Solwaraspora sp. WMMD1047: one gene and its partner. The protein of the gene in region 1 binds, or shares a complex with, the protein of each later gene. Links are inferred from orthologs where the notes say so. Each region holds a gene or a part of one and is shown in the gene's direction. Other genes may lie near its edges. The genes, in order: uvrB and pcrA.

The links.
Region 2: the proteins of uvrB (region 1) and pcrA are in contact, whole or in part, in a crystal structure (PDB 7EGT), measured with the Thermus thermophilus proteins. The link is inferred for Solwaraspora sp. WMMD1047 from one-to-one orthologs. Residues at the interface, in WP_096411307.1 of Thermus thermophilus: Glu23, Leu25, Arg26, Asp27, Gly28, Glu29, Arg30, Phe31, Arg55, Glu326, Asp327, Phe328, Glu379, Ser382, Gln383, His398, Gly400, Arg401; in WP_096412145.1 of Thermus thermophilus: His654, Arg656, Phe657, Gln666, Asp668, Glu669, Lys680, Arg681, Leu682, Ser683, Lys685, Tyr686, Ala687.

What each region holds. Positions count from the first base shown.
Region 1 is NZ_JARUBL010000001.1:4,850,499-4,858,949, reverse strand. What follows is about bases 1,923-4,888. They hold uvrB (excinuclease ABC subunit UvrB), read left to right. Parts: upstream 1,923-2,334; coding sequence 2,335-4,443; downstream 4,444-4,888. Other genes in these bases: O7627_RS22030 (AraC family transcriptional regulator), read left to right, coding at 4,424-4,888; O7627_RS22040 (hypothetical protein), read right to left, coding at 1,923-1,939. Also shown: more of O7627_RS22040, read right to left, coding at 1-1,922; more of O7627_RS22030, read left to right, coding at 4,889-5,494; O7627_RS22025 (VOC family protein), read left to right, coding at 5,563-5,931; O7627_RS22020 (hypothetical protein), read right to left, coding at 6,038-6,364; O7627_RS22010 (DUF397 domain-containing protein), read left to right, coding at 6,659-6,850; O7627_RS22005 (SDR family oxidoreductase), read right to left, coding at 6,869-7,642; O7627_RS22000 (GNAT family N-acetyltransferase), read left to right, coding at 7,726-8,451. UniProt on the Escherichia coli protein: The UvrABC repair system catalyzes the recognition and processing of DNA lesions. A damage recognition complex composed of 2 UvrA and 2 UvrB subunits scans DNA for abnormalities.
Region 2 is NZ_JARUBL010000001.1:942,142-950,783, forward strand. What follows is about bases 2,525-5,681. They hold pcrA (DNA helicase PcrA), read left to right. Parts: upstream 2,525-2,914; coding sequence 2,915-5,449; downstream 5,450-5,681. Other genes in these bases: O7627_RS04445 (chorismate mutase), read right to left, coding at 2,525-2,616; O7627_RS04455 (peptidoglycan DD-metalloendopeptidase family protein), read right to left, coding at 5,460-5,681. Also shown: O7627_RS04430 (ABC transporter permease), read left to right, coding at 1-78; O7627_RS04435 (ABC transporter ATP-binding protein), read left to right, coding at 85-1,125; O7627_RS04440 (dipeptide ABC transporter ATP-binding protein), read left to right, coding at 1,118-2,128; more of O7627_RS04445, read right to left, coding at 2,302-2,524; more of O7627_RS04455, read right to left, coding at 5,682-6,326; O7627_RS04460 (M23 family metallopeptidase), read right to left, coding at 6,598-7,317; O7627_RS04465 (cobalamin B12-binding domain-containing protein), read left to right, coding at 7,759-8,163; sucC (ADP-forming succinate--CoA ligase subunit beta), read left to right, coding at 8,536-8,642. UniProt on the Escherichia coli protein: A helicase with DNA-dependent ATPase activity. Unwinds DNA duplexes with 3'-5' polarity. Translocates on single-stranded DNA with 3'-5' polarity. Initiates unwinding more efficiently from a nicked substrate than double-stranded DNA.

The sequences.
Region 1 (8,451 bases):
GCCGGCGCAGCAGCCCGGACCGGTCCACCCAGTACCGCATCCGGGCCTGACCGCGCGGGGTGTCCGCCTCGACCGGCTTCGGCAGCTCGAACACGGTCACCTTCTGCCCGGCGACCACGTCGCGCCGCAGCCACACCGCCGACCGGCGTAGCGCGGCCAGGTCGCCGGCCCGCTGGTCGCCGAGCGACAGCACCTCGCTGACGAGCAGATCGAGGTCGAGGCCGCCGAGCCGGTCGGTCCGCTCGGGCCACTGGCGGTAGCTCCAGGCCCGGTCGATGGGTGCGGGCAGCGGCGGCAGGTCGGCCGCACCGGGCCGGCCGTCGCGCGGGGGATCGGCGCCGTGGGCCGGTGCGTCGTCCTCCCGGCGTACGGTTCGGGCCGCGACCCCGGCCGGGTCCGCCCGCAGCAGCAGCCGCTCCGTCGGCTCGTCCAGATCGTGTACGGCGAGGTAGGCGTTTCCGCCGTACCAGTTGACCCAACCGGCGCCGCGCAGGTTGACGGTCGGTCCGTCGCCGGGCAGCAACCGTTCCGCCGGCACCGTCGGGACGGTGAGCGCCACGGTCGCGCCGCCCTGGTCCAGGTTGGTGGGGCGGAGCCGGGCGAGCAGTTCGGCCTCGTCGGCGGTCACCGCGCGGGGGAGTACCGGCAGCCCGCCGAGGGCGGCGACCGCGGTCACCTCCGGGCGGGTCGTCCGGTCGAGGTCCACCTGGACCGGTACGTTCTCGCCCAGCAGCGCCTCGATCCGGTGCAGCCGGGCGTCGGAGTCCAGCCAGTACCGGACCGCGCCGCCCATCTCGGTGAGCGCGGTGGGCGTCGGGCTGGCCGGGCCGCTGTCCCAGCTGGCCTGGGACACGGCGGGGCCGAGCAGGACGTCGACCGTGGCGCCGCCGGCCCGGTCACGGCCGAGCCAACGCGCCTCGCTGCGCTCCAGCGCCTCCGGGCGGTCGGGGCGGTCGGCGGCGGCGGCGAAGATCAGCGCGAGGAACGAGTCCAGCGGGTTGACCTCGGTCCCGGTGCCGCCCATCCGGCGGACCCGCCAGCCGTCCTGGGGCGGTGCGACCGGTGGCTGCTCCGCGGCGGCGGTGGCGGCCTCCCGGGGCGGGCCGGCCGGTTCGGCGACGACCGGCCCGGGGGCGCCCGCCGGCGGTCCGAAGACCCCGCCGGCCGGACCGGTTTGCCCCGGTCCCGCCGTCTCCGGCTTGCCAGTCGCGGGCTCTCCGGTCGCGGGCTCTCCTGGCGTGGGGTCTCCAGTCGCGGGGTTGTCGGTCGCTGGTTCCTCGGCTGCCGGGTCTCCGGTCGCCGGGTCTCCGGTTGCCGGTTGGCCGGCTGGCGGGTCCGAAGCGCCGGGCTCGGTGCCGCCGGGCTGCGTGCTGCCGGGCTCGGTGCTGGCAGGTCCAGTGCTGCCGGGCTGGGCGCTGCCGGGCTCAGCGCTGCCGGGCTCGGTGCTGGGTGGTTCCGTCGGGCCGGGTCGGGTGGCGGCAGGTGGGTCACCGGCCGGTGGCCGGGCGCCGGCTGTGGTGCCGGCGGCGGGGTCCCGATCGTCGGTGGGCCGTCCGGTGGTGGCCGGTCCACTGGGCCGGGCCGGGGTACGGCCGGTGGCCGGCGCCGGGCGGGTGGCCACCAGGCCGGGGCCGGCCTGCAACAGCCCCCGGTGCTCGCCCGCGCCGGGGCCGGTGACGGTGAGGTAGATCAACTCCCGTCCCCAGTCCACCGCCCCGGTCACCTCGATCTCGTCCCCGGCCAGCCCGAGCGTCGCCCGCAGGCCGACCCGGCCGTCCTGGTAGTTGGTCACCCGCATGGCGGCCAGCCGGCGGGCTTCGGCGGGCGACAGGGGCCGGGCCGTCTCCAGGGTCGGTGTCGGTTGACAGGAGATCAGCCCGCCGGCCAGCCCGGCCCCGGAGCCGACGGCGAGGCAACCCAGCACGGTAAGCGTCAGCATTCGGCGGCGGCCGGGCTCGGAGGTGCGCGCGACGGGCGTGGGAGTCCTCACTCGTGGTTGAACTGCGACAACCGGCGAGAGGTGACGTGAGCAGGGGCGGAGCGGTCTCCAGCGGCGCGCGGCCGGGCGGCAAGGGGCGCTCGCGGCGGCCGGTCTGCGCTGTCGCGCGACCGCGTCGGGTGCGCACGCCGACACGTCGTGCCGGGGCTGCAACCACTGCGCCGGACGCGACCTGCCGGTGTGGCGGTGGGTCGCGGACCCGGTCGGCCGCCGCGAGCGGCCTACCCTAGAACGGTATCGTGGTGATCTTTCACACACAATGCGAATATCGAAGCCGATCGTGTACCCACCGTGTGCTCCCGGCCTTGTCGGGGGTCGGGCGTACGGTTGTTCCCATGGCGCTCGACATACCCCGGCTCGACGGCACCTTCGAGGTGATCAGCGAGTTCAAGCCCTCCGGTGATCAGCCGGCAGCTATCGATGATCTTGAGCGCCGGGTCCGTCGGGGGGATCGTCACTCCGTGCTGCTCGGCGCCACCGGCACCGGCAAGAGCGCCACCACCGCGTGGCTGGTCGAGCGGCTGCAACGGCCGACCCTGGTGATCGCGCCGAACAAGACCCTCTGCGCCCAGCTCGCCAAGGAGTTCGGCGAGCTGCTGCCGAACAACGCCGTCGAATACTTCGTCTCCTACTACGACTACTACCAACCCGAGGCGTACATCCCGCAGACCGACACCTACATCGAGAAGGACTCCTCGATCAACGAGGAGGTCGAGCGGCTGCGGCACAAGGCCACGATGTCCCTGCTGACCCGCCGCGACGTGATCGTGGTGGCCACCGTCTCGGCGATCTACGGCCTGGGCACCCCGGAGGAATACCTGGACCGGGCGGTCCGGATCCGGGTCGGCCAGGAGGTCGAGCGGGACGGCCTGCTGCGCCGCCTGGTCGACGTCCAGTACACCCGCAACGACATGGCGTTCAACCGGGGTACCTTCCGGGTCCGCGGCGACACGCTGGAGATCATTCCCGCGTACGAGGAACTGGCGCTGCGGATCGAGTTCTTCGGCGACGAGGTGGAGAAGCTCTACTACCTGCACCCGTTGACCGGGGACGTGGTGCGGGAGGTGGACAACCTGCTGATCTTCCCGGCCACCCACTACGCCGCCGGGCCGCAGCGGATGGAGCGGGCGATAACCGACATCGAGGCCGAGTTGGGCGAGCGGCTGGCCGAGCTGGAGCGGCAGGGCAAGCTCCTGGAGGCGCAGCGGCTGCGGATGCGCACCACCTACGACATCGAGATGATGCGGCAGGTCGGCTTCTGCTCCGGCATCGAGAACTACTCGATGCACATCGACGGCCGGCTCCCCGGCAGCCCGCCGCACTGCCTGCTCGACTACTTCCCGGACGACTTCCTCACCGTGGTCGACGAGTCGCACGTGACCATCCCGCAGATCGGCGGCATGTTCGAGGGCGACGCCTCCCGCAAGCGGATGCTCATCGACCACGGGTTCCGGCTGCCCAGCGCCGCCGACAACCGGCCGCTGCGGTTCGACGAGTTCCTGGAACGGGTCGGCCAGATGGTCTTCCTGTCGGCCACGCCCGGCACCTGGGAGCTGCAGGAGGCCGGCGGCGAGTTCGTCGAGCAGGTGATCCGCCCGACCGGCCTGGTCGACCCCGAGGTGGTGGTCAAGCCCACCAAGGGCCAGATCGACGACCTGATGCACGAGATCAAGCTGCGCACCGAACGGGACGAGCGGGTGCTGGTCACCACGCTCACCAAGAAGATGGCCGAGGACCTGTCGGACTACCTGCTGGAGCACGGCATCCGGGTGCGCTACCTGCACTCCGAGGTCGACACGCTGCGCCGGGTCGAGCTGCTGCGCGAGCTGCGCAAGGGCGACTACGACGTGCTGGTCGGCATCAACCTGCTCCGGGAAGGGCTGGACCTGCCCGAGGTGTCGCTGGTCGCCATCCTCGACGCCGACAAGGAGGGCTTCCTGCGCAGCGGCCGGTCGCTGATCCAGACCATCGGCCGGGCGGCCCGCAACGTCTCGGGCCAGGTCCACATGTACGCGGACAAGATGACCCCGTCGATGCGGGACGCGATCGACGAGACCAACCGGCGCCGGGCCAAGCAGGTCGCGCACAACGAGGCGCACGGCATCAGCCCCGAGCCGCTGCGCAAGAAGATCCACGACATCCTCGACGACATCTACCGGGAGGCCGAGGACACCGAGGGCGCCACCGTCGGCGGCGCGGCGCGGCAGATGTCGCGGGGCAAGGCGCCGGTCCCGGAGACCCGCAGCCGGTCCCGGTCCGCGGCGGCCGGCCCGTCCCGGCAGGGGATGGCCCGGGCCGACCTGGCGCAGCTCATCCAGGAGCTCAACGACCAGATGCTGGCCGCCGCCCGGGAGCTGCAGTTCGAGCTGGCCGCGCGGATCCGCGACGAGGTCTCCGAGCTGAAGAAGGAACTGCGGGGCATGGATGCCGCCGGCATCACCTGAGCCGGCGACCGAGGCCACGGCCACGGCGTCAGCCGAGAGCCCCGCCGACGGGCCGGCCACCGTGCTGACCGCCGACAGCGGCCTGGTGTTCGGCACCCCGCAGCCGGTACTGCGTCAGTACGTCGACAGGTACATCGGGTACTGGGAGCGGGCCCGGGAGCCGTTGATCCGCCGGGAGGTGGCGGGCGCCTTCGTCGTGGTCGTCCTCGGCTGGGGCGCACCCATGGACGTCACCGACCCGCTCGACGCGGATCGGGGAGTCCGGCGGACGGCGTCGTTCGCCGCCGGGGTCTACGACCGGTACGTCACCACCCATCTGCCGGCCGGTCTCGGGCAGGGGGTCGAGCTGATGCTGTCCCCGCTGGTGGCCGGGCGGCTGCTCGGCCTGCCCGGCGGCGAGCTGGGCAACCGGTCGGTCAATGTCGACCAGCTTCCGGGCGGCTGGCTGGGTCGGCTGCGGGACCGGCTCGCCGAGGCGCCAGACTGGCCCGCCCGGTTCGCGCTGCTCGACCGGGCGATCGGGGCGCGGCTGGCCGCCACCGCCGACCCCGACCCGCGCCTCGACCGGGCCTGGCAACGGCTGGCCGACACCCACGGCCGGGTGAGCATCGGTCAGCTCGCCGCCGAGGTCGGGTGGAGCCGCCGGCACCTCGCCACCGTGTTCCAGCGCGAGATCGGCCTGGCGCCGAAGACGGCGGCCCGGGTGCTGCGCTTCCAGCGGGCGTACGCCGACGGCGGCGTCGGCTCGGGTGCCGGAGGCGGCTCAGGTGACGGTGGCGGCGGATCGAACGGCGGTGGCGGAGCGCATGGCGGCGGCGGGTTGGCTGACGGTGGCTGGGCTGACGGTGGCTGGGCTGACGGTGGCTGGGCTGACGGTGGCTGGGCTGACGGTGGCTGGGCTGACGGTGGCTGGGCGGCAGTCGCGGCCCGGTGCGGCTACTACGACCAGGCGCACCTGATCCGCGACTTTCGCGAGTTCGCCGGCGCCACTCCGACCGAGTTCGCCGGGTTCGCACCGAAGCCGGTCGCCGGACCGTGTGAGCCCGTCTGATGCTGAAGCGACCCGCCAGGGTCACATTTTTACAAGCGCGGCTGACCCTCGGCGAACCAGACTGAGGCATGCGAACGATCTATCCCATCTTCACCTACTCCGACGCCCGGGCCGCCATCGACTGGCTCACCAGGGCGTTCGGCTTCCAGGTCCACCAGGTGCACGACGCCCCGGACGGTTCGGTCGCGCACGCCGAACTGATCTACGACACCGGAATGATCATGATCGGTCGGGGGACGGGACCCGATCCCCTGCCGGCCCCCGACCAGTGGTCGGTCTACGTGGCGGTGGACGACATCGAGGCGCACCACGCGCGGGCGAAGGCCGCCGGCGCCGAGATCGTCCAGGACCTCCGCGACACCGACTACGGTTCCCGCGACTACAGCGCACGCGACCTCGAAGGTTACGTGTGGTCGTTCGGCACCTACCGGGCCTGACCCTTGACAACAGGGGTCGGTGATCCGACGGCGGATCATCGGGTCAGGTCCGGCTGCACTACCGATCGACGCTTCGACGCCGGTGCTCCGGTGCACCGACCGGGGCTCAGGCAGGTTCGACACCGGTCTCCGGCGAGTAGAGCTGCACGAGTTGGGCACCGGGTAGCTGCTGCGCGCGCCAGATCGGCTCGACGCAGGAAACCCGGAGCGAGCCGGTCGTCGATCCGCCAGCGGTGCCGGCATCAGCGGGTGGGAGGTCGGCCGGGGAGTCGCCGGCCAGTGCGGATCCGTGCTGGCCGGGCCACCCGTGGTCCCGGAGCGGCCGCAGCAGGTCCAGCTCTCCCCAGTCGCTGTAGTAGGTCTGTGCCTGCTCCGCTGTCGGGAAGACGCCCACCTCCCGGATATCCCGCTCCGGGTGCTTGAAATAGACCACCGCCTCGGTGGTCGACTCCAGTCCCCAGCCGACCGCCCGGTGGTGGCCGGGCTCGCCATTGGTTCACCCCACACACCACCTTCTCGATCTACACCTTCCCCGACCCCGCCGACCCACGGACCGTGGTGCTGGAGACGCTGACGAGTGACATCCACCTGACCGATGACGAGGATGTCGTCCTCTACGCGCGGATCGGGCGCTGGCTGCAAGAAGCGGCACTCTCCCCGGCCGAGTCGATCGATCTTCTGGCTAAGCTGACTGACAGCAGCTAGAACCTTGTCGGGGAGGTGACCCATGGTCGCGCGGTATCCGGGGCGCCCGGAATGGCGCAAGAGCAGCCGCAGTAACACCAGCGGCAACTGTGTCGAGGTCGCGGCGACGGGTGGGATGGTCGTGGTCCGGGACTCCAAGGACCCGGCCGGACCGGTGCTCGGCTTCCCGGCCGCCGACTGGCAGTCCTTCGTGGACAGCCTCCGCCGCGCCTGACCGACCGCCGGAACGCCGTCAGGCGTAACGGTTGAAGCCGCCCTCGGAGTCGATGACCTGGCCGGTGATCCAGCGGGCGTCGGCCGAGCAGAGCCACTCGACCAGCCGGGCGGCGTCGTCCGGGGTGCCCCACGCCCCGCCCGGGAACATTCCGGCCACCACGGCCGCCGCCTCGGGTGTCGCGTACCCGGTGTCGGTCGGTCCGGGATTCACGCAGTTGACGGTGATGCCGTTGGGCGCCAGTACCGGCGCGAGCTGCCGGGTCAGGTTCTCCAGGGCGGCCTTGCTCGCCGCGTACGCCAGCTCGGCGGGCATCGGGCCGAGCCGCTGACCGCTGCTGAACAGCACCAGCCGCCCGCCTGCCGGGGCCGTGAACGCGGCGGCGAACGCCTCCGCCAGCAGCATCGTGGCCCGCACGTTCACGACCAGGTGCCGGTCGATCTCGTCGGCGGTCAACCCGCCCAGCTCGGTGCGGGTCGAGTACGCGTGCGCGGCCACCACCGCGTCCAGCCGGCCGAACCGGCGTACCGTCTCGGCGACCAGCTCGCCCGGCGCGGCGGGTGCGGTCAGGTCGGCGGCCCGGTGGACGGCGTCCGGACCCAGCTCGGCCAGCAGCCCCGGCACCCCGTCCGGGTCGCCGCCGTAGGGCTGCGCGGCGTCGTACGCCGGCAGCCCGGTCAGCGACAGCCGGTAGCCGGCCGCGGCGAACCGGCGGGCGATCGCCGCGCCGATCCCGATCCGGCGGCTCACGCCGGTGATCAGGGCGACCCGGCCGGTCGTGGGCTCTGTCATGGTCCCGACCCAACCGTTCGGACGGCAGGTCGGCAACCGGAATTCGGTGGGGCGCCGGGCCGGGTCGGGCCTACCCTCGGCAGATGCGACTCGAATCGACTGTCGGGGCGGATTCGCAGCTCGCCTGGCGCCCACTGACCGGCGGTGACCTGACCGGCGGTGATCCGGCCGGCGGTGAACCGGCCGGCCTGGTCGCGCTCGCCGGCCGGTGCCGGGCCGCCGACGGCGGCATGCCGCTGATCACCTCGCCGTCGTTCCTGGCCGGCCGGTTCGCCGCCGCCGACGGTGTCGGGTGGGGCGCGACCGACCGGACGGGCGCGCTGGTCGCCGCCGGCGCGGTCCGGAGCGTCCAGAGCCGGGTACGCCGGGCCGTCTTCACCGGGCTGGTCGACCCCGCCCACCGCGGGCGCGGCGTCGGGGCCGCCCTGCTCGACTGGGGACTGGCGATCGCCGGTGGCCTGGGCGGCCGGGTGGCGGTGGAGACCGAGTCGCTCACCGGCGCGGCGACCGCGCTCTACACCAGCCGGGGACTGCGGCAGACCTTCGCCGAGGACGTGCTACGCCGCGACCTGGCCGCAGTGCCGGGCGTCGGCGCCGACCCGACGGTGCCGGGCGTCGGCGCCGACCCGACGGTGCCGGGCGCCGGCGCCGACCCGACGGTGCCGGGCGCCGGGGTCGACCCGACGGTGCCGGCGGGCATCAGCCTGCGCGCCTGGCCGACGGTGCCGGCCCGGCGGTTCTTCGAAACCTACCGGGCCGCGTTCCGGGACCGGCCCGGATTCCCCGGCTGGTCGGAACGGAAATGGGTG
Region 2 (8,642 bases), 3.9 Mb from region 1 along the record:
CTGCTGGTCGGCACCGTGCTCTCCTTCATCCTGATCGGCGACGCGCTGCGCGACGCCCTCGACCCGAAGCTGCGGTGATGCGCCATGAACACCACTGAGGTGACCGCCAGCATCGACGCACTGCCGGGACTCGACCACAGCGCGCCGCTGCTGGACGTCAAGGACCTGCAGGTCGAGTTCCGGACCCGCAACGGGATCGCCCGCGCCGTCAACGGGGTCAGCTTCAGCCTGGAGGCGGGGGAGACGCTGGCGATCCTGGGTGAGTCCGGGTGTGGCAAGAGCGTGACCGCCCAGGCGATCATGGGGATCATCGACTCCCCGCCGGGTTTCATCACCGGGGGGGAGATCCGATACCGGGGCGTCGACCTGCTCACGCTCCCCGAGGCGCAGCGCCGCAAGGTGCGGGCCAACCGGATTGCGATGATTTTCCAGGACGCCCTCTCGGCGCTGAACCCGGTCTTCACGGTCGGCTTCCAGCTCTCCGAACTGTTCCGCAAGCACCGGGGAATGTCCCGGTCCGACAGCAAGGCGCGCGCCGTCGAGCTGCTCGACCTGGTCAAGATCCCGGCCGCCCGGCAGCGGGTGAACGACTTCCCGCACCAGTTCTCGGGCGGCATGCGGCAGCGGGTCATGATCGCCATGGCGCTCGCCCTCGACCCCGAGGTGCTGGTCGCCGACGAGCCGACCACGGCGCTCGACGTGACGGTCCAGGCCCAGATCATGAGCCTCCTCGCCGAACTGCAGCGGGAACGGAACATGGGGCTGATCCTGATCACCCACGACATGGGGGTGGTCGCGGACGTCGCCGACCGGATCTCGGTGATGTACGCCGGCCGGGTGGTCGAGGAGGCGCCGGTCGGCGACATCTACGCCAGCCCGGCCCACCCGTACACCAAGGCCCTGTTGCAGTCGATCCCCCGGATCGACCTCAAGGGGCAGCAGCTCAACGTGATCAAGGGGCTGCCGCCGGTGCTGACCAGAATTCCGCCGGGCTGCTCGTTCAACCCGCGCTGCGGGTATGCCCAGGATGTCTGCCGGGCGGACCCGGAGCCGCCGCGCTACCCGGTGGCCCCCGGCCGCGCCTCGGCCTGCCACTTCTGGAAGGAGGTCAAGGGCGATGAGTGACTACGTCCTGGAGACCCGGGATCTGGTCAAGCACTTCCCGCTGACCCGGGGAATCCTCTTCAAGAAGCAGATCGGCGCGGTCCGCGCGGTGGACGGCATCAGCATCCAGCTCGGCCGGGGTGAGACCCTCGGGGTGGTCGGCGAGTCCGGCTGCGGCAAGTCCACGCTGGCCAAGTTGCTGGTCGGGCTCGAGAAGCCGACCAGCGGCTCGATCGTGGTGCGCGGCAAGGACATCTCCAGGTCCAGCGGGTCCGAGATGCGCAAGTCCCGGCGCAACATCCAGCTCGTCATGCAGGACCCGTATACGTCGCTGAACCCGCGGATGACGGTCGGCGACATCGTCGGTGAGCCGTTCGACGTCCACCCGGAGGTGGCGCCGCGCGGCGAGCGGCGCGGCCGGGTGCAGGAGCTGATCGAGCTGGTCGGGCTCAACCCCGACCACATCAACCGCTACCCGCACCAGTTCTCCGGCGGGCAGCGCCAGCGGATCGGGATCGCCCGGGCGCTGGCGCTCAAGCCGGAGATCATCCTCTGCGACGAGCCGGTCTCCGCGCTCGACGTGTCGATCCAGGCCCAGGTGGTGAACCTGCTGGAGCAGCTCCAGAAGGAGATGGGGCTGTCGTACATCTTCATCGCGCACGACCTGTCGGTGGTCCGGCACATCGCGGACCGGGTGGCGGTCATGTACCTGGGCAAGGTCGTCGAGATCGGCACCGAGGACGAGATCTACGAGCGGCCCACCCACCCGTACACCCAGGCGCTGCTCTCCGCCGTGCCGGTCCCCGACCCGAAGCTGCGCGGGTTGCGGGACCAGATCGTCCTGGAGGGGGACGTGCCGTCGCCGGCCGACCCGCCGTCCGGCTGCCGGTTCCGCACCCGGTGCTGGAAGGCCCAGGACATCTGCGCCGAGCAGGAACCGCCGCTGGTGGTACGGGACAACTCCGGCCACCCGAGCGCCTGCCACTTCGCCGAGGTACGCGACGTGGTGCACGCGCGGGAGTAGACCGGGTAGACGCCGGTGGCCGGGCCGCACCCGGCCGGCGCCACCGGTGAAAGTAACGCCTCCTCAGTGTTCCGGGGCGTCGTCCGTCATCCACGCGGACGGCGCCCCGGACCGCGTGCCGGGGCTTCCGCCCCGCCCGGACACCGAGGGCTCGGACGCGGGCGGTCGGCGGCTCAGAGCGGTCCGCGACCGGCCCGCAGCAGCAGCAGGGCGAGCTGGGTGCCGTCCACGCCGAGCGCGGTCCGGAACCGCTCCAGGATCTCCCGCTCCCGGGAGAGCACCAGCCGGGTGCCGCCCGAGGCGATCCGGGTCGCTCCGACCTGCTGGGACAGGGCGGCCCGCTCCTGCCAGAGGGCGATCAACGCGCCGTCGATCTCGTCGATCCGTTCCCGCATGGCGATGATGCGCTCGGCGGCCTCCGGGGCCTGGGCGCCGGTCGCGTCACGGTCGGTCGACTCCGCCTGCTGCTCGGCGAGTTCTGTGCTCATCGGTTGCTCCCTGGGGCTCGGGTCCCCGGTGCCCGGATCCCGAAGCGAAAAGCCCCGGGCTCCAGGAGCCCGGGGCTTTTCGTAGGTCATCTGATCAGGCGCGACCTACGGCTGCCGGACTCCCGGTGCCGTAGTAAAAAAAGACCCGCGCCTCGTCGATCACGGCTTGAGTATGCCCACCCGAGTCGGCCCGCGCAAGCGTTCCGCCGGAGAAGGACCCCGCGTCCGGCCGGCAGGACCCGGCACGCTGTCCCGCCGGCGGGTTGGTGTCCGACCCGGGGCATAGACTCGGAAGGCGATGCATGCCCTCTTCGAAGTCCCGCCGGTGAATCCCCCGCGCGCCCAGTCCACGCCGCGTTCGCGGCCCCCCGCCGCCGGGGATCCGCAGGCGTTGCTGACCGGGCTGAACGGTCCGCAGCGGGCGGCGGTGACGCACTCCGGCGCACCGCTGCTGATCGTGGCGGGCGCCGGCTCCGGCAAGACCCGGGTGCTCACCCACCGGATCGCCTACCTGTTGGCGGCGCGGAGTGGCGCGGGGCCCGGCGACGCGGCGGCCGGCGGCACCGACGGCGGTCCGGCGGAGCCGGTGCATCCCGGGCAGATCCTGGCGATCACCTTCACCAACAAGGCGGCCGGCGAGATGAAGGACCGGGTGGCCGCCCTGGTCGGCCCGCGGGCCCGGCTGATGTGGGTCTCCACCTTCCACTCCGCCTGCGTCCGCATCCTGCGGGCCGAGCACGAGCACGCCGGCCTGAAGTCGACCTTCTCGATCTACGACGCCGACGACTCCCGGCGGCTGATGCAGCTTGTCGCCCGCGAGCTGGACCTGGACCCGAAGCGCTACCCGGCGCGCGGGTTGGCTGCGCAGGTCTCCAACCTGAAGAACGAGCTGGTCGACCCGGAGGAGTTCGCCGGCCGGGCGAAGGGACCGAACGAGCGGGCCGTCGCCGAGGCGTACGCGCTCTACCAGCGGCGGCTGGCCGAGGCGCACGCCCTCGACTTCGACGATCTGATCATGGCGACGGTGCACCTGTTCCAGTCGCACCCGCACGTGGCGGAGAACTACCACCGCCGGTTCCGGCACGTGCTCGTCGACGAGTACCAGGACACCAACCACGCGCAGTACACCCTGATCAAGGAGCTGGTCGGCAGCGGCGCGGACGGCGTACCGCCGGCGGAGCTCTGCGTGGTCGGCGACGCGGACCAGTCGATCTACGCGTTCCGGGGCGCCACGATCCGCAACATCCTCGAGTTCGAGCGGGACTTCACCGACGCCCGCACGATCCTGCTGGAGCAGAACTACCGCTCCACCCAGACCATCCTGAGCGCCGCCAACGCGGTGATCGACAACAACACCTCGCGCAAGCCGAAGCGGCTGTGGAGCGAGGAGGGCGCCGGCGAGCAGATCGTCGGCTACGTCGCGGACACCGAGCACGCCGAGGCCGACTGGGTGGCCCGCGAGATCGACCGGCTCTGCGACGCCGGTGAGACCCGGCCGGGCGAGGTGGCGGTCTTCTACCGCACCAACGCCCAGTCCCGGGTCTTCGAGGAGGTCTTCATCCGCAGCGGGCTGCCCTACAAGGTGGTCGGCGGGGTGCGCTTCTACGAGCGCAAGGAGGTCCGTGACGCGCTGGCCTACCTGCGCGCGGTGGTCAACGACGACGACACGGTGAGCATCCGCCGGGTGCTGAACACCCCCCGCCGGGGGATCGGCGACCGGGCCGAGGCGTGCCTGGAGGCACTGGCGGCCCGGGACCGGATCTCGTTCGGCGCGGCGCTGCGCCGGGCGGCGGGCGCGCCGGGCATCTCCACCCGGGCGGCGAACGCGGTCGCCGACTTCGTCGCCCTGCTCGACCAGGCCCGCGAGCTGGCCGCCACCGCCCCGCCGGAGGAGGTGCTGGAGGCGGTGCTGCTGCGCTCCGGCTATCTCACCGAGCTGGAGGAGAGTCTGGACCCGCAGGACGCCGGCCGGGTGGAGAACCTGCAGGAGCTGGTGAGCGTCGCCCGGGAGTACACCGAGCGGGCCGAGGCGCAGGCGCTGGCCGAGGCCGAGGCGGCCGACGGCGACGACGGCGACGACGGCGAACCTGTCCCCGACCGGGCCGCGACCCTGGCCGGCTTCCTGGAACAGGTGGCGCTGGTCGCCGACGCCGACCAGATCCCCGAGCCGGCCGGCGACGGCGACGACGACGAGCCCTACCAGGGTGTGGTCACCCTGATGACCCTGCACACCGCGAAGGGCCTGGAGTTCCCGGTCGTCTTCCTCACCGGCCTGGAGGACGGCGTCTTTCCGCACCTGCGGTCGCTGGGCGACACCCGGGAGCTGGAAGAGGAGCGCCGGCTGGCGTACGTGGGCATCACCCGGGCCCGCCGGCGCCTCTACCTGTCCCGGGCGGTCACCCGCTCGGCCTGGGGGCAGCCCTCCTACAACCCGCCGTCCCGGTTCCTGCCGGAGCTGCCGACCGATCTGGTGCGCTGGGAGCGCACCGAGGGGGCGTACACCTCCTGGTCGGGGACCGGTGGCGGGGTGGGTGGCCGCGGCAGCGCCGCGGACCGCGCGGCCTCCGCGCGCGGTCCGGGCGCCCCCGGTGGTACGCCCAGAGCCGCGCAGCTCGCGCAGCGGCTCGGGGTGGACGGCAGCCGGTTGACCACCGCGAGCGAGCTGCCCCGGGCGCTGAAGCTCTCGGCCGGCGAACGGGTCAACCACCAGCGGTACGGCCTGGGTCGGGTGCTCGCGGTCGAGGGGCAGGGCCCCGGCGCCCGGGCGCAGATCGACTTCGGCGACCAGACCCTCTGGCTGGTGCTGCGGCACGCCCCGCTCGACAAGCTCTGACCGGCGGCGGTCAGCAGCCGAGGTCCACGCCGCGCTCCCGCATCCACGGCGCCGGATCGAGCTGGTTCCAGAGGCCGTTGTGCACCTCGAAGTGCAGGTGCGGCCCGGTGGAGTCGCCGGTCGAGCCCTCGTAGCCGATCACTTCGCCGGCGTCGACCTGCTGGCCGACCGCCACCGCGGTGCGGTTCTGGTGGGCGTAGTGGGTCAGGAACCCGTCGCCGTGGTCGATGACGACCGAGATGCCGTAGCCGGCGTAGACCCAGCCGGCCTCGACGACGGTGCCGTCGGCGGCCGCCCGGATCGGGGTGTCGGCGGGCATCGCGAGGTCGATGCCGGCGTGTAGCACGCCCCACCGCTGCCCGTAGCAGGAGGTGGTGGCGGCGCCGGGCATCGGGTGCACCCAGTCCGCGGACTCCTTCTCCGCCTCGGCGGTACGGGCGGCCGGCTCGGCGGGCTTGGCCGGCTTGGACTCGGCCGTCCGCTCCGGGGTGGCCCGGGGGGTGGCGGGGGCGCCGGTGGACGGGCTGCCGGTGGGGGCGTCGGGCGTGGCTTCGGCCGTCGGTGGCTGGGAGGGGGCGTCCCGGCCGGACCGGTTGGCGCGGTCGGCGGCGTCAGCGCGGGCGCGTTCGTCGGCCGCGGCCACCGGTGCGTCCCGGCGGTCGTCGCTGCTCCGGGTGGTCGCGGTGGCGACGCCCGCCACGGCGAGGCCGGCGGCGGCCACCACGGCGGTGACGAGATAGGGGAGCCGGCCGCGGTAGCCGGGCCGGAAGCGGTGCCGAACCACCGTGGCGCCGTCGCTCGACTGGGGGAGCCGGCGGTGCTGGCCCGGCTGGCCGGGCTGACCGCTCACGTTCTCGATCGACTCGTTTTCCTGCACGGGGGAACCTTCGGGTCGAGGGACACGGACCCGGAAATGGTGGTTTGACCTGCGGAAACTCGGGAAGGAGGGGGATCTGGTCGCGGCGCGGACGGGCGTCGGGGCGACGGGTTATGCCCGTATTGATGCGCGGTTACCAGTAGGTAGACCGGGAGTCGTTGTGGTGCTGGTCACATTTCCCGGTGTGGCGTAGGCAACATCAACGGAAAGTGATCATAAAAAAACCGCCCGAACCTGTCGGCACGGGCGGTAGGCTGGACATTACGGAGGGTCAGGAGTCGACTACTCCGCCGTAGATTGTCTCGACCTGTAGCTGAATGTCCACTCCCTTGGTGCGCAGCCACGGGATGGGGTCGGTGGGCTCCCCGTTGACATGCACCTCAAGGTGCAGGTGCGGGCCGTACGAGTGGCCGGTGTTGCCGACCCAGCCGATCTCGTCGCCGGCCTTGACCTGCTGCCCCTCCTGGACCAGCAGATTGGAGGAGTGTCCGTAGACCGATTCGGTGCCGTCCGGGTGCTGGATGATCACGCAGTAGCCGTAGCCACCGAACCAGCCGGCCTTCGTCACCGTGCCCGAGTGGATCGCCCGGTACGCCGTACCCTCCGGCGCGGCCAGGTCGATGCCGGCGTGCAGCTTGTTCCAGCGCATGCCGTACGGGGAGGTGAAGTTGTAGCCCTTGAGTGGCAGCACCCAGGCGTCCGGCGCCTCGGAGAGGGAGCTTTCGAGCTGGGTCCGCTCGTCCCGGGTGGCGCGCTCCGCGTCGGCCGCGCGGGCGGCGAAGTCCTCGCTGGTGGCGGCGGCGTTCTCCAGCTCGGAGAGGGCCGACGGGCTGACCGACTTCGCGTCCGGCAGTCCGCCCGCGCCGAGTGCCACCACTCCGGCGCCGACGAAGGCGGTGGTGACCACCGCCGCATAGCGGCTACGCGGGGGGGTGGGTACGCGACGTCGCCCGCGATATCGATCGGGCTCAGACGACAGGCGCTGGCGCACGCACACCCTCCGTTATCGGGTCAGTTGAGCGACCGTCGCCAGCGTCGAAGAGCGGGGGTGACACTGCCGGGCCGCGTTGTCGTCCGGTCGCAGACCTGAAGACAACCGTTGGCCACGGTAACCAACCCCTAGTCCGGCCACAAGTCGCACCGCCAAATAACCGGTGCCGAGTGTGCGCGTCCGTTGTGGAATGCCATAACTCGTAACCTTTTGCGGGGAACCTCGTTAGTCGCGCTTGGTTACATCGAACACTACAGATAGTCATTCGTCCAGGGCTTCGCCCGACGGATCGGGGAAATTCCCCTAGGGTTCGCGGCGGCGGTCGGCGGCGGTGCGGTGGCCGGCTCACCTGGTACGGGACCTGATTACCGCAGGGCGTCGACGCCGGGTTACCGTTCGTTAAGTCGGTGCCGCCAGGCCGACCGGAGAGGTAGGGGACTGATGAGTTCTCGGATTCGGGTCGTCGTCGCCAAGCCGGGCCTGGACGGCCACGACCGCGGGGCGAAGGTGGTTGCGCGGGCCCTGCGGGACGCCGGCATGGAGGTCATCTACACCGGGCTGCACCAGACCCCGGAGCAGATAGTCGAGACCGCCATTCAGGAGGATGCCGACGCGGTGGGCCTCTCGGTGCTCTCCGGCGCGCACATGACGCTGTTCCGCCGGGTGATCGAGTTGCTGACCGAGCGCGACGCGCGGGACATCGTGGTCTTCGGCGGCGGCATCATCCCGGAGGCCGACCTGCCCGAGTTGGCCCGGATCGGCGTGGCGAAGATCTTCACCCCGGGGGCCACCACGCACTCGATCGTCGACTGGGTCCGGGAGAACGTCGCGCAACCGGTCTCCTGACCGGCCGGTCTCCTGACCGGCCGGACACGGAGAGGGAGAGGCCGGACGCACCCCTCACACGCCCGGCCTCTCTATGCACGATGCCCCGCCGCCACCCCTCGACCGACAGGGCATCGGCCGCTCCGTCTTCGCGCCTTCCAGCGTTCCGACATCTGACTCAACGACGCCCGTTACGTCGGGTTACGTGGGCTGGGAAATCTTTTCCCCGGCGGGTGTGCATTACCGCACAAGGCATACCCGAGCGGTTGCCGGCGCCGGCCACCTCGCTAGGCTGCGCCGGTGGCCTGTTTCTCCTGACAACAGGCGTCAAACTCATTTCACGCTGGCGGCGGCGCGATGGCGCGTCGCCAAGACGGGACGGGACGCGCGATCGTGGACCTGTACGAATACCAGGGGCGTGAGCTGTTCGAGCGGCACGGGTTGCCCGTGCTCGCCGGCGGCGTCGCGACGACCCCTGAGGAGGCGCGGGCGATCGCCGA